Regions from separate parts of the Lysinibacillus sp. BSL11 genome, predicted to be linked through region 1. Evidence: riboswitches for the same ligand, from Rfam matches in the RefSeq annotation. Region 1 holds a riboswitch; the other holds the start of a gene.
What was found. Region 1 has a riboswitch for cyclic di-AMP ahead of RCJ95_RS01360 (TrkH family potassium uptake protein). Riboswitches for the same ligand answer to the same signal wherever they lie in the genome.
Positions count from the first base shown of each region.

Region 1 (6,146 bases):
TATGGGTTTTCAACCACCTGGACTTCCACAATTTCCAACCGCAAGAGAAGCGCTAATAGCAGGAACACTATGGCCACAGTTGTTTAGCCCATACCCATTTCCCCTAAAAGGAGGGAGGAAGCATGACTAAAAAGATGCCGCCCGAATTTTATAAGCAATTAGAAGAAATACAAGCAATTGATTTCGTCATTGTTGAATTAAACCTCTATTTAGACACTCATCCACACGATTATGACGCCATTCAGCAATTTAATGAAAATACAGAGAAAAGTATGAAACTTAAAATTGATTTTGAGCAAAAATATGGACCGCTCATGAATTTTGGGAGAAGCTATTCAAATTATCCTTTTAACTGGATTGATACACCATGGCCATGGCAAGTCTAAACAAAAGACTAGGAGGAAAAATCTTTGTGGTATTATGAAAAGAAACTCCAGTATCCGGTAAAAGTTAGTACATGTAACCCAATGCTTGCAAAGTTTTTAATTGAACAATATGGAGGAGCGGATGGGGAACTGGCAGCAGCTCTACGCTACATGAATCAGCGTTATACGATTCCTGACAAAGTAGTAGGGTTATTGACCGATATAGCAACAGAGGAATTTTCACATTTAGAAATGATTGCCACGATGATTTATAAGCTAACAAAAGATGCAACACCAGAAATGCTGAAAGAAGCTGGTTTGGGTGATCATTATGTAAATCACGATCGGGCTCTATTCTATCAAAACGCCTCAGGTGTACCATTCACAGCAACCTATATTCAAGCAAAGGGTGACCCTATCGCGGATCTGTATGAGGATATAGCAGCTGAAGAAAAGGCACGTGCCACATATCAATGGATTATTGACTTATCAGATGACACGGATTTAAATGATAGCTTGAAGTTTTTACGTGAACGGGAAATTGTTCATTCCCAGCGCTTTAGAGAGGCTGTTGAAATTTTAAAAGATGATAGAGATCAAAAGAAAGTTTTCTAAGACAACTATGGCTGGCTGTATCAAGGTGAACTTGACACAGCCTTTTTGTGGTTATTGAATATTCGAGAATAAAGTAAGATCTTTTCGATGACCAATCATTACTAATAAATCTTCCTTTTCAATAATTTGCTCAGGAGAAGGGGAAATTATTATTTCCCCTTCGCGCACAATCGCAATCACACTGACGTTATATTTAGCTCGAATATCTAGATCCCGAAGATTATATCCTGCCATTTTAGAAGGGATCATGATTTCTTCTAAACTGTACTCTTTTGATAATTCTATATAATTTAACATATTAGGTGATAGTAACTGATTTGCTACTCTTTCGCCCATATCTCTTTCAGGATAGATAATCCAATCAGCACCTACCTTATCCAACACTTGTCCATGCCTTTTTCCAAGTGCCTTTGCAATCACTTTTTTGATCCCTAATTCTTTTAATAACGATACAGTTAATATACTGGATTGCATATCGTTACCGATCGCCACGATAACACAATCGAAATTTCCAATGCCAATGGATGTTAAAGCTTTCTCTTCAGTTGTATCTGCTACTACCGCATGGGTTACATAAGGTTCTGCATCTTCAACTCTTTCCTCACTAATATCGATGCCTAAAACATCCTGTCCAGCTTCATGTAATCTGCGGGCGACACTTGTGCCAAATCTACCCAAGCCGATTACCGCGTATTGTTTAATAGCCATTTAATTAACAACTCCTTCTTCTAATCTAACCTATCATTATATTCCCCTTTGGGTGGCGGAAAGCTTCTGATTTTCGACGTTTTGTAATGGCAAAGGCAATAGTTAAGGGACCTAATCTACCCGCAAACATAGTTAAAATAATTAAAACCCGGCCACCTGGTGTAAGTTCAGGTGTTAATCCCATTGAAAGTCCGACCGTTCCAAAAGCTGATGTTGCCTCAAATAAATACATCATGAAGCTATGTTTTTGTTCTATTATGCTGAGGATGATGGTAACAAATACAACAATGAACATACCACACATGACCACAGTCATAGCTTTTAAAATTGTTTCATTTAAAATCCTGCGTCTAAAGAGAACGACATCTTCTTTCCCTCGAATTTGTGACCACATAGTAGCCACTAAAACAGCAAAGGTTGTGATTTTAATACCTCCAGCAGTCGACCCAGAGCCTGCCCCAATAAACATGAAAATGATCATTAAAAATAATGTAGAATGCGTTAAGTCTCCAATAGCCAGTGTATTGGAGCCAGCAGTTCGTGGTGTAACCGCTTGGTAAAGGGAACCTAACACTTTACCCCATTCGGATAATGATCCAAGTGTTTTTTGGTTGCCATACTCAAACAAAAATATCAAAATGGTTCCACTAGCAGTTAGCAAAAGTGTGGTTACTAAGACTATTTTTGAATGGACAGAAAGCCTTTTAGTCGCACGATATTCATACAATTCATTCATAACAATAAAGCCTAATCCACCGATTGTAATAAGAGCACAGATGGTGAAAACAACAAAGGGGTCATCAACATAGGCAGTCATTCCGTTAAAGCCACCCATTAAATCGAAGCCAGCGTTGTTGAAGTTGGATATGGCATGAAAAAATCCAAAATAAAGGGCCTTTCCAATAGGCATATCAAAAGAAAAACGAATCGATAGAATAAGACCACCGATTATTTCAATACATGCTGTAAAAAGCAATATTCTTTTTACTAATCGAACAAGACCAGCTATGGAGATATTATTAAATGCTTCTTTAAGCAGCAGTCTTTCTTTTAATGAAATTTTCTTCCCAAGTAGTAAAAATAATAATGTGGCAAATGTCATAAATCCTAAACCGCCAATTTGGATTAAGAATAAAAGAACCACTTCTCCAAAAGTAGAGAAGGTATCACCTGTATCAACTACAATTAATCCAGTGACACAAGTAGCTGATGTAGCAGTGAATAAAGCATCTAAAAAGGGCAAACCCTTCCCATCCTCAGTAGAAAATGGCATTGTTAAAAGAAACGTCCCTATGGCAATAATGAGAGCAAAGCCCAATACGAGAACTTTTGGAGGGTTTAATGCTTTTTTAAAATTGTTCATTTTATTTTCCTCAATTCTGAATAGTAAACAACTGTTTGTTAAATGGCATAATAAAAAGACCTACGATAAGAGCATGAAAATGACAGAAAGCATGCTAATAATGGTGGTCAATAACGACCTCCTTCGCTTTAGCCGACGAAGTTAGCTGACGGGTAGGATGGCGAAAGAGCTTTCTCATCCCTTCTGCTAAAGCAGAATTAACCCCAAAAGATTGGTTCCTCCGTTCTCAAATAGTTGAGATTTGGCCGATAAAATTGAATGTGATTATTCTACGCCCTTATTCTATTTTTTGTAAACCCCTTAATTGTTAGGAAAATGTAATTATTTTTATTGTGGGCGATTTCTGTATGAATAATTCGAGCAAAAATAAAACCAAAAATTCACTTGATAATTTCGCATACTTTCTATTGACCATTATTAGACAATACGATATAATTTTTTAGTACACAACAGAAGGTAATTTGCCTAATTGTGTATTGACGTGTGTTCGGAGGGAGGGAAAGAGAGATGTCAAAAACTGTCGTTCGCAAAAACGAATCGCTTGAAGATGCTCTTCGCCGCTTCAAACGTACTGTATCAAAAAGTGGTACAATTCAAGAAGTTAGAAAGCGCGAGTTCTACGAAAAACCTAGCGTAAAACGTAAAAAGAAATCAGAAGCTGCACGTAAACGTAAGTGGTAATTTAATTTCCCATTAAAAATCCCTACGTTCATAACACGCAATTGTATGATTCACTGAGCAGACAAAGTTATACCTGAAATTAATCACATTTTTGATTAATTTCAGGTATTTTACATTGCTCAACTTTACGTACATATGAAAAAGCCGAATGAAATCACTTTGATTCATTCGGCTTTTTTGCACATACTGTTGTTAATTGCATTAGATCGAGTGATAAATAAGTGAATAAATTTTTAAGATTTGTGAAACTTTTCGCATGATTGACCGTATATACAGAGGAGAGGCATGTTAGAAGGGAGGGGAAAAGATGCGAAAACGGAAAATCCTCAGCTATTTACTAGTGATATGGATGACTTTTTTGTTAGCGTTTCCATTAACTTCGGCTTTTGCCAGTAATAAGGTTTATCATGTTCTGATTCATAATGAAGTAGAACGAGGACTTCATGCATTTTTAGAACGAGCTTTTAAAGAGGCTGAAGAAAACAATGCAGAGGCGATTATCTTAGAAATACATACGCCTGGCGGTTTTGTGAATGCGGCAAATGATATCGCCATGCTTATGGATGCAACGCAAATAAGGACGATTGCTTATATTAATAAGGATGCGCACTCAGCAGGAGCTTTTTTAGCCTTACATGCGGATGAGATCTACATGGTTCCAAATGGAACAATCGGTGCAGCGGCAGTTATCGATTCAGCAGGTAATGCGGCCGACCTAAAGGCTAATAGCGCTTGGCTTGCTCAAATGAAAGCAGCAGCAGAAACGTCAGGGCGCAACCCTAAGTATGCATTAGCAATGGCAGATACCAACTATGAACTACCAGAATACCGTGCTGGCGGAAAGAATTTGTTAACCCTATCTGCCTCAGAAGCATTAAAGGTTAAATATTCTGAAGGGACGGTTAAGGATTTTCAGGAGCTTTTAGACGTAACCAACTTAAATGGTAGTGATGTTGTTCCCATTGAACCGACCTTTTCTGAAAAATTAGCTCGTTTTATTACAAATCCCATCATTGTACCTATTCTATTGTCTATCGCTAGTTTAGGACTTGTGATGGAGCTTTATTCGCCAGGATTTGGTGTTCCAGGTATAATGGGCTTATCAGCACTTGGTTTATTTTTCTTTGGACATATGGTGGCCGGCTTTGCGGGATATGAAACATTATTGTTATTTATTGTTGGGTTAGCCCTTTTAATTGCAGAGTTTTTTGTCCCTGGTGGAATTGTTGGTATTTTAGGTGGTGTCTTAATAGTACTAAGTCTGATACTGGCAGGTGCAAATATGATGCAAATGATAGTAGCAATTCTCATTGCGCTTGTGATAGCGATGATAGGAATGGTGATTCTGATGAAATTTTTCGGAAAAAAACTGCATGTCTTAAACAGGCTTGTGTTAATGGATGCAACCACGACAGAAGAAGGGTATGTATCCAATGTGAATCGCACAGAACTGTTAGGGAAAATTGGGAAAACGCTTACGCCACTTCGTCCATCTGGAACAATGGTACTTGGTAGTGAACGCATTGATATTGTCTCAGAAGGTGGCTATATCGATGTCAATCAACATGTAGAAATTATTAAAGTTGAAGGCTCACGCATTGTTGTGAGACAAACAGATAAAGAGATGGAGGAATAGAAAATGGGTTTTGATTTAGCTTTGATTGGTCCTATTGCTGGACTAGTTATTTTATTCATTGTGCTTGCGGTATTCTTTACCTTTGTACCCGTAGCATTGTGGATTTCTGCATTAGCAGCAGGTGTACGTGTGAGTATTTTCACATTAATTGGGATGCGCTTACGTCGTGTAATCCCGTCTCGAATTGTTAATCCGTTGATTAAAGCACATAAAGCTGGTTTACCTGTAACGATTAATCAGTTAGAGAGTCACTATTTAGCAGGTGGTAATGTTGACCGTGTAGTGAATGCCTTAATTGCGGCTCATCGTGCCAATATTGAACTGTCATTTGAACGTTGTGCAGCAATTGATTTAGCTGGGCGTGATGTATTAGAAGCTGTTCAAATGTCCGTTAATCCAAAAGTTATTGAAACACCTTTCATTTCAGGTGTAGCAATGAACGGGATTGAAGTAAAAGCAAAGGCTCGTATTACCGTGCGTGCCAATATCGAACGTTTAGTCGGTGGTGCTGGTGAAGAAACAGTTATTGCTCGTGTTGGTGAGGGGATCGTTTCAACTATCGGTTCAGCGACACATCATACAGAAGTTTTAGAAAATCCAGATATGATTTCGCAAACAGTATTATCTAAAGGTTTAGATTCAGGAACAGCCTTTGAAATCTTGTCCATTGATATTGCCGATGTAGATATCGGTAAAAATATCGGTGCTGAATTACAGATTGAACAAGCACAAGCAGATAAAAACATTGCGCAAGCAAAAGCCGAGGAACGTCGTGCTA
Region 1 is NZ_JAVGCX010000001.1:270,871-277,016, reverse strand. Features, by position in the region: gene RCJ95_RS01380 (spore coat associated protein CotJA) at 1-130, shown strand, start outside; gene RCJ95_RS01375 (spore coat protein CotJB) at 123-386, shown strand; gene RCJ95_RS01370 (manganese catalase family protein) at 411-980, shown strand; gene RCJ95_RS01365 (potassium channel family protein) at 1,032-1,688, opposite strand; gene RCJ95_RS01360 (TrkH family potassium uptake protein) at 1,714-3,051, opposite strand; cyclic di-AMP (ydaO/yuaA leader) riboswitch at 3,167-3,308, opposite strand; gene rpsU (30S ribosomal protein S21) at 3,559-3,732, shown strand; gene RCJ95_RS01350 (NfeD family protein) at 4,040-5,368, shown strand; gene floA (flotillin-like protein FloA) at 5,372-6,146, shown strand, end outside.

Region 2 (6,146 bases), on a different contig from region 1:
ACTTTATCAACCTTAAGTGATTTGGCATAATGTAGGGAGTTTTCAACCACCTTTGTTATGCCAGCTACTGGCACAATGAAAACATTCCCCTCAATAGTAGCCAGTTCCTCATGATTTAACCTTAACTGTTCTCCAACAGCTTGATAATGTTGCTTAATGCGATGGAATACAAAAATAATAATTGGTAAAAAGATAAACACCGGCCAAACTTGAGGCATTTTTGTCACAAAAAACATCATTGCCACGATGAAAGAGATAGCGGCCCCAATTGTGTTGATCGTAAATCTTGCTACCCAGCCTTTAGATTTTTCGCGCCACCATTTTCTCATCATCCCCGTTTGCGCTAATGTAAAGGGAATAAATACGCCTACTGCATAGAGCGGAATTAAATGCTCTGTGGCCCCGTCAAAAAGTATAATTAAAACAATGGCAGCAATACCTAGCATTAAAATACCATTTGAATAGCCAAGACGGTCCCCTCGGATTTGGAAGATTCTTGGGATAAAACCATCCTTCGATAAATTCACAGCAAGCAAGGGAAATGCTGAATACCCTGTGTTTGCGGCAAGTACTAAAATCATTGCAGTTGTCCCCTGAACAATATAATAAAGAAAATTCCGACCAACACTAGCTTCTGCTAGCTGGGAAACGACTGTTGCTTCTGCTGTTGGTGCAACGCCATAAAAATAAGCTAGACTAACAATCCCGATGAATAAAACGGCTAAAATGGCGCCCATTGCTAAAAGCGTTTTAGCAGCATTATTTGGAGCAGGATTTCTAAAATTAGGTATGGCGTTAGAAATAGCCTCTACTCCTGTTAACGCTGAGCTTCCTGATGCAAATGCCTTTAATAAAATAAATAGGCTAATCCCTGCCACTGGTGTCCCAATCTTTGGATGTAACTCTGCAGGCACCTGTCCAGTTGCCACATTATAGAGCCCAATCCCGATTAGCAACAGCATAACGCCTACAAATAGATAAACTGGGTAAGCCAAGATAGAGGCTGACTCTGTTACACCTCGCAAGTTTAAAATCGTTAAGAAAATCACAAATATAATAGCAATGGGTACATTATAAGCATGAAGACTTGGAAATGCAGATGTAATAGCATCTGTCCCGGCCGACACACTTACTGCTACTGTTAAAATATAATCAACAAGCAAAGAACCCCCTGCAACAAGACCTGCATTCACGCCTAAATTTTCTCGTGATACGACATAGGCGCCTCCCCCATGTGGATAGGCGAAGATAACTTGACGATAGGATAAAATCAGTGCCACGAGTAGAATAACCACTCCAGCGGCAATAGGTAAAGAATACCAAAACGCCATTGTACCTACCGTCATCAGGACAATTAAAATTTGTTCTGGTCCATAGGCTACTGATGACAATGCATCTGATGATAATATGGCCAGTGCCTTTGTTTTACTTAGCTTTTGTTCCCCTAACGCATCGGATCTTAATGGTTTGCCGATTACATAACGTTTGAATGAGGATTTCATTGATAAACACCTTCTAGTTTCATAGAATGTGTTTCGCCTTTCTAAATTACATCAAAAAACGCCTACAAGTCATCACTAAATAAGACTTGTAGACGCTCATCCGTCTGCCAAGCTCCACTTTTCTGCTCTTAACGCTTACGAGGTTAGCTGTCGGATTCGGGCCTGAGTAGCCCTACTCCTCCAAAAGGAAGAGATTCACCCCAAGAATGGCTATGCCATCCATCAAAATTGGTTCCCCCGCGTTTAGTTGCTTCAGCGATTTAGAAATTTGAAACTTTTATAATGATGTCATAGTACGCCTGCTAATTGAAAAAGTAAAGAAGAAAATTTTTTCTTTTTTGAACATATAAATAACCACTTCTTAAAGTAAATTTCCTGAATACCTAGTAAATACCCACAATTAAAACAATAAAACTGCCTTAAAGGTATGTTCTCCCTTTAAGACAGCTCATTAAATTAGTCATCAAAGCCTTGTTCAAAATCTATAATGTTTCCAGAGACTGCATCCACATCTACTTCGTATTCATATTGACCGTCTTTTAATTCAATTTCATATACACCATCATCAAGCTTAATTTTTGTCACTTTACCCTTTGCTTTTGTTTGGGCTGTCTTGATAGCCTGCTCTTTTGTAATTATTTTTGTTGTAGCAGTCGTAGCAGGAATATGATCATCCCAATCATCGTCATCTAAACGTTCCTTTTTCTGCTTGAGTAATTTCCCACTATAAGCATCAAATTTTAAATCATATTCTTCTGTATCTGTATACACCTCTACTTCATAAATAGAGCTAAACTGATTTTGGTCAAATTCGATATTTGCAACTGTACCATCCACTACCGCTAGCGCTTTCTTCTCAATTTCCTGCATGGATAAGACCTTTTTTTCTTGGGCATTTCCTGATAATAAAGTCGTCGAGCCAATCGCTGCACCCACTCCAAGAGTAATTACTAGTGCTGGAATCATTATCATTTTTTTCATGTTCATCTCTCCTTTGTTTTATCTAAACTTAGCTTACCAAGTGAAGATGATAGAACTATAAGAAGAACATTAGAATTTCATGAGAATGATTTAATGATCGTCATCCCATGTTACAGACAGTACTTTTCCTGAAACAGCATGAATTTGAAATGTAGCTTCGTCCTCCTGCGTTTCAATCTCAACTAAATAGTAACCACCCTCTGAGGTTTCTTCAAAATCAACTGAATCCACTTCACCCTTTAATTGCTTAAGAGCTATTTGAATAGCCTGTTGCTCAGTAATAATAGGCTCTTCGATAGGTTGTTCTTGTGGCTCAACCTTTTTCTCTGCCAGTAGTTCGCCTGTATAACCATCAAGGGTTAAATCCTTTTGAATTTTCTCATTTTCAACACGTACAGTATAAACGGAGTCTGTAAGCATAACGCTTTCTACATCTCCATATTCCTTTTTAACCATTTGTCTGATCTGCTTTTCTGTTAATAGTAATTTACTTTGTCCTTCTTTCATGATTAGAGCAGTTACCTGTTGTGTCGTAACGTCAAGTATAGCTGCATACTTGACATCCTCACGCGTAAAAAGCATTTCAAAGGTATTTCCTTGTTTTTCAACTTGTGTAACATCACCATTGTAGATAGTCTCAATATGGCGAATAGCCTCCGCTTCACTAATAGGTTGAACGTAAAAATAACGATTTTGAACAAACCAAATTACTCCACTACAAAGAAGGATAATAACAACAATTACTAACATCCACTTTTTCATTGCTGTCCCTCCTTTGGTATACATAAAGTAAAGCTTGAGCCTTCCCCTAGCTTACTTTTTACATCGATCGTTATACTTAATTGTTGTGACAGTTCATGTGCTATTGCTAGCCCTAGCCCTGAACCACCTGTTTTACGATTACGATCCTCTGTTACACGATAAAAACGCTCAAACAAATGAGGAATATGCTCGATTGGAATACCAATACCAAAATCTTGGATGGTAATACGTACATGATTGGTTGTTTCAGTGGCTTGAATACGTACTTCATCCTCACTATATTTCCTAGCATTATCCAGCAAAATAAAAAGTAGTTGCTTCAATATTTTTTCATCACTATAAATAAACTTTGGAATCTGCTCATCAATTCTAAATGTTCGATGATAAGCCTGTTCCATTTGTAAAGCTACTTTATTTAAGAACGGGGCAAGCTCTAGTTGTTCGAAATGAACGTCCAATTGCTCTTTGTTTTTAGCTAGTTCTAGCAATTGCAATACCATTTCATGCATACGAGATGATTCATTGGCAATAGCTTGCAAGGATTCCTGAGCAACCTCCCGATTATCAAACCCCCTCCTTAGGAGTAGTTTTGCATAGCTTTCAATGACAGTTATAGGAGTTTTTAATTCATGGGAGGCATTTGATACAAATTCTTGTTGCTTCTGATAATGTTGTTCAAGCTTCTCCATCATCATATTAAAAGTGCGGTTAATGTTTGTTAATTCGTCCCCACCTTTTTCTGTGGTATCTATTTTTTCATATTTCCCAGTAGATGCACTTTTGCGCATGGTCTCATTTAAACGTTCTAACGGTAATAAAATAAGTCGCCCAAGTACCAAGCTCGCTAGGAAAATAGGAATCGATGCCACAACAGATACAACAACTAAGATGACCTTTAACAAATCTAATGTCCGTTCTACTTCTTCCATAGATTGCTGCAATGTTATGTCCACCACCGTTCCGTCGATCCAAATGGCAGGCATTGTGTAGGTAATAGAAGGGACCTCTTGCATTTCAAGTGTAGCCTGAACCTTCGTTTTCAAAAGTTCACCATCATAAATATAAACGGCACCATCTGTTGGCATATAGGCTCTTAATACTTGCTGTAGGTTGGTTTGTGCATTTAACTGACTCAGTGTAGAGCTTAACTCATTTGCCCGTGACTGAAGCTGATTATATTCCGTATCATAGGCAAATTTCTCATACAACAAATAAATTCCACTATTTGTTGCCACTACTATAACTAGCATAAGCAATGTTGTTAGTAGATGGATTTTTGTTTTAAGTCTCATAACTATGTTCCTTTAGCACATATCCAACACCTCGAATTGTCTGGATAAGAGGTGTTGGATTAGCAGCCTCAAGCTTTTGTCGTACATAACGTATATAAACATCCACAACATTTGTATCCCCATAATAATCATAGCCCCACACAGCCTCTAATATTTGCTCCCTTGTCAGTACTTGTTTAGGATGCTTTAGTAAATAGAACAACAAATCATACTCACGAGGTGTCAGCTGAATTTCCTTATCAAAATATACAACTTCCCTTGTTTGCTCGTTTATCGATAAATGGCCAAATGAAAGTGCAACTTGCTTTGGACTTACCTTCTGCGAAAACCGTAATGCATTGCGAATTCGTGCCAGTAGCTCCTCAATTTCAAAAGGCTTTGTCACATAATCATTGGCTCCTAAATCCAAGCCCTTTACCTTATCCTCTACCTCGCTTTTGGCAGTTAGCATGATAACAGGTGTTTGAGATTCTGTTGCACGAATACGCTTTAGCACATCAATACCGCTCATCTCAGGTAGCATGATATCAAGTAAAATTAAATCCCATTGCTGCTCACGGTATTGTAGTAAGCCTTCTGTTCCTGTATGGGCCATTGCTGCCTCATATCCTTCAAATTGAAGCTCCAGTTGTAGCACTCTCGCAATATTTTCTTCATCTTCTATAATTAAAATTCGATGTGTCATGTCGAATCCGTCCTTCGCCTTTTCTTTTCATCGTATACGATATAAGTGGTGAAAGTCTAATTAGAAAATGATGAGAATTGCACATACTTATAGAAGGATAAAGCAAACCACTTCACTTTTTTTATTCCTAGCGTTAGAATACTAATATCTTATTTTCCTATAGGAAACTTTATTTCATTGATGATACTTTTTGAAACGAGGGAACAATATGGTTTACAAACGAGTCACAAAATCGTCAGCAGAGGCGGTTTTAGATGGAGATATAAGAGGTTGGCGAAGATTTTTACCATTTTTAGGACCTGCTTTCATTGCAGCAGTCGCCTATATCGATCCTGGTAATTTTGCTACAAATATTACAGCAGGCTCTCAATACGGCTACCTGCTACTTTGGGTTATAGCCTTTTCTAATTTAATGGCTGTGTTAATTCAGTCTCTGTCTGCCAAGCTTGGGATTGCGACAGGAAAAAATTTACCTGAAGTCGCACGCGAGCATTTTTCTAAAAAAACTTCTATCTTTTTGTGGATACAGGCAGAATTGGTCATCATTGCCACTGACCTCGCGGAATTTATCGGAGCAGCATTAGGGCTTTATTTACTTTTCAATATCCCAATGCTTCCCGCCGCATTAATTACAGCAGTGGGTTCATTTGCTATTTTAGAGCTGCAAAGAAGAGGATTTAGAGCCTTTGAAGCAGGTATTTCTGGCATGGTTTTAATTGTTGTATTGGCATTTGCCTTTCAAACATTTTTAGCGCAGCCAGCATGGGGCGATGTAGCGATCGGCATGTTCACGCCACACTTTGAAGGTGTAGATTCACTATTATTAGCAACAGGTATTTTAGGTGCAACCGTTATGCCTCATGCTATTTACTTACATTCCTCTTTAACACAAAGTCGTATTATTGGTCGGAATGAGGCAGAAAA
Region 2 is NZ_JAVGCX010000024.1:11,423-17,568, reverse strand. Features, by position in the region: gene RCJ95_RS21935 (APC family permease) at 1-1,502, opposite strand, end outside; cyclic di-AMP (ydaO/yuaA leader) riboswitch at 1,621-1,770, opposite strand; gene RCJ95_RS21930 (PepSY domain-containing protein) at 1,959-2,483, opposite strand; gene RCJ95_RS21925 (PepSY domain-containing protein) at 2,574-3,245, opposite strand; gene RCJ95_RS21920 (HAMP domain-containing sensor histidine kinase) at 3,242-4,537, opposite strand; gene RCJ95_RS21915 (response regulator transcription factor) at 4,527-5,222, opposite strand; gene RCJ95_RS21910 (Nramp family divalent metal transporter) at 5,431-6,146, shown strand, end outside.
Region 2: another riboswitch for cyclic di-AMP. It lies ahead of RCJ95_RS21935 (APC family permease); the one in region 1 lies ahead of RCJ95_RS01360 (TrkH family potassium uptake protein).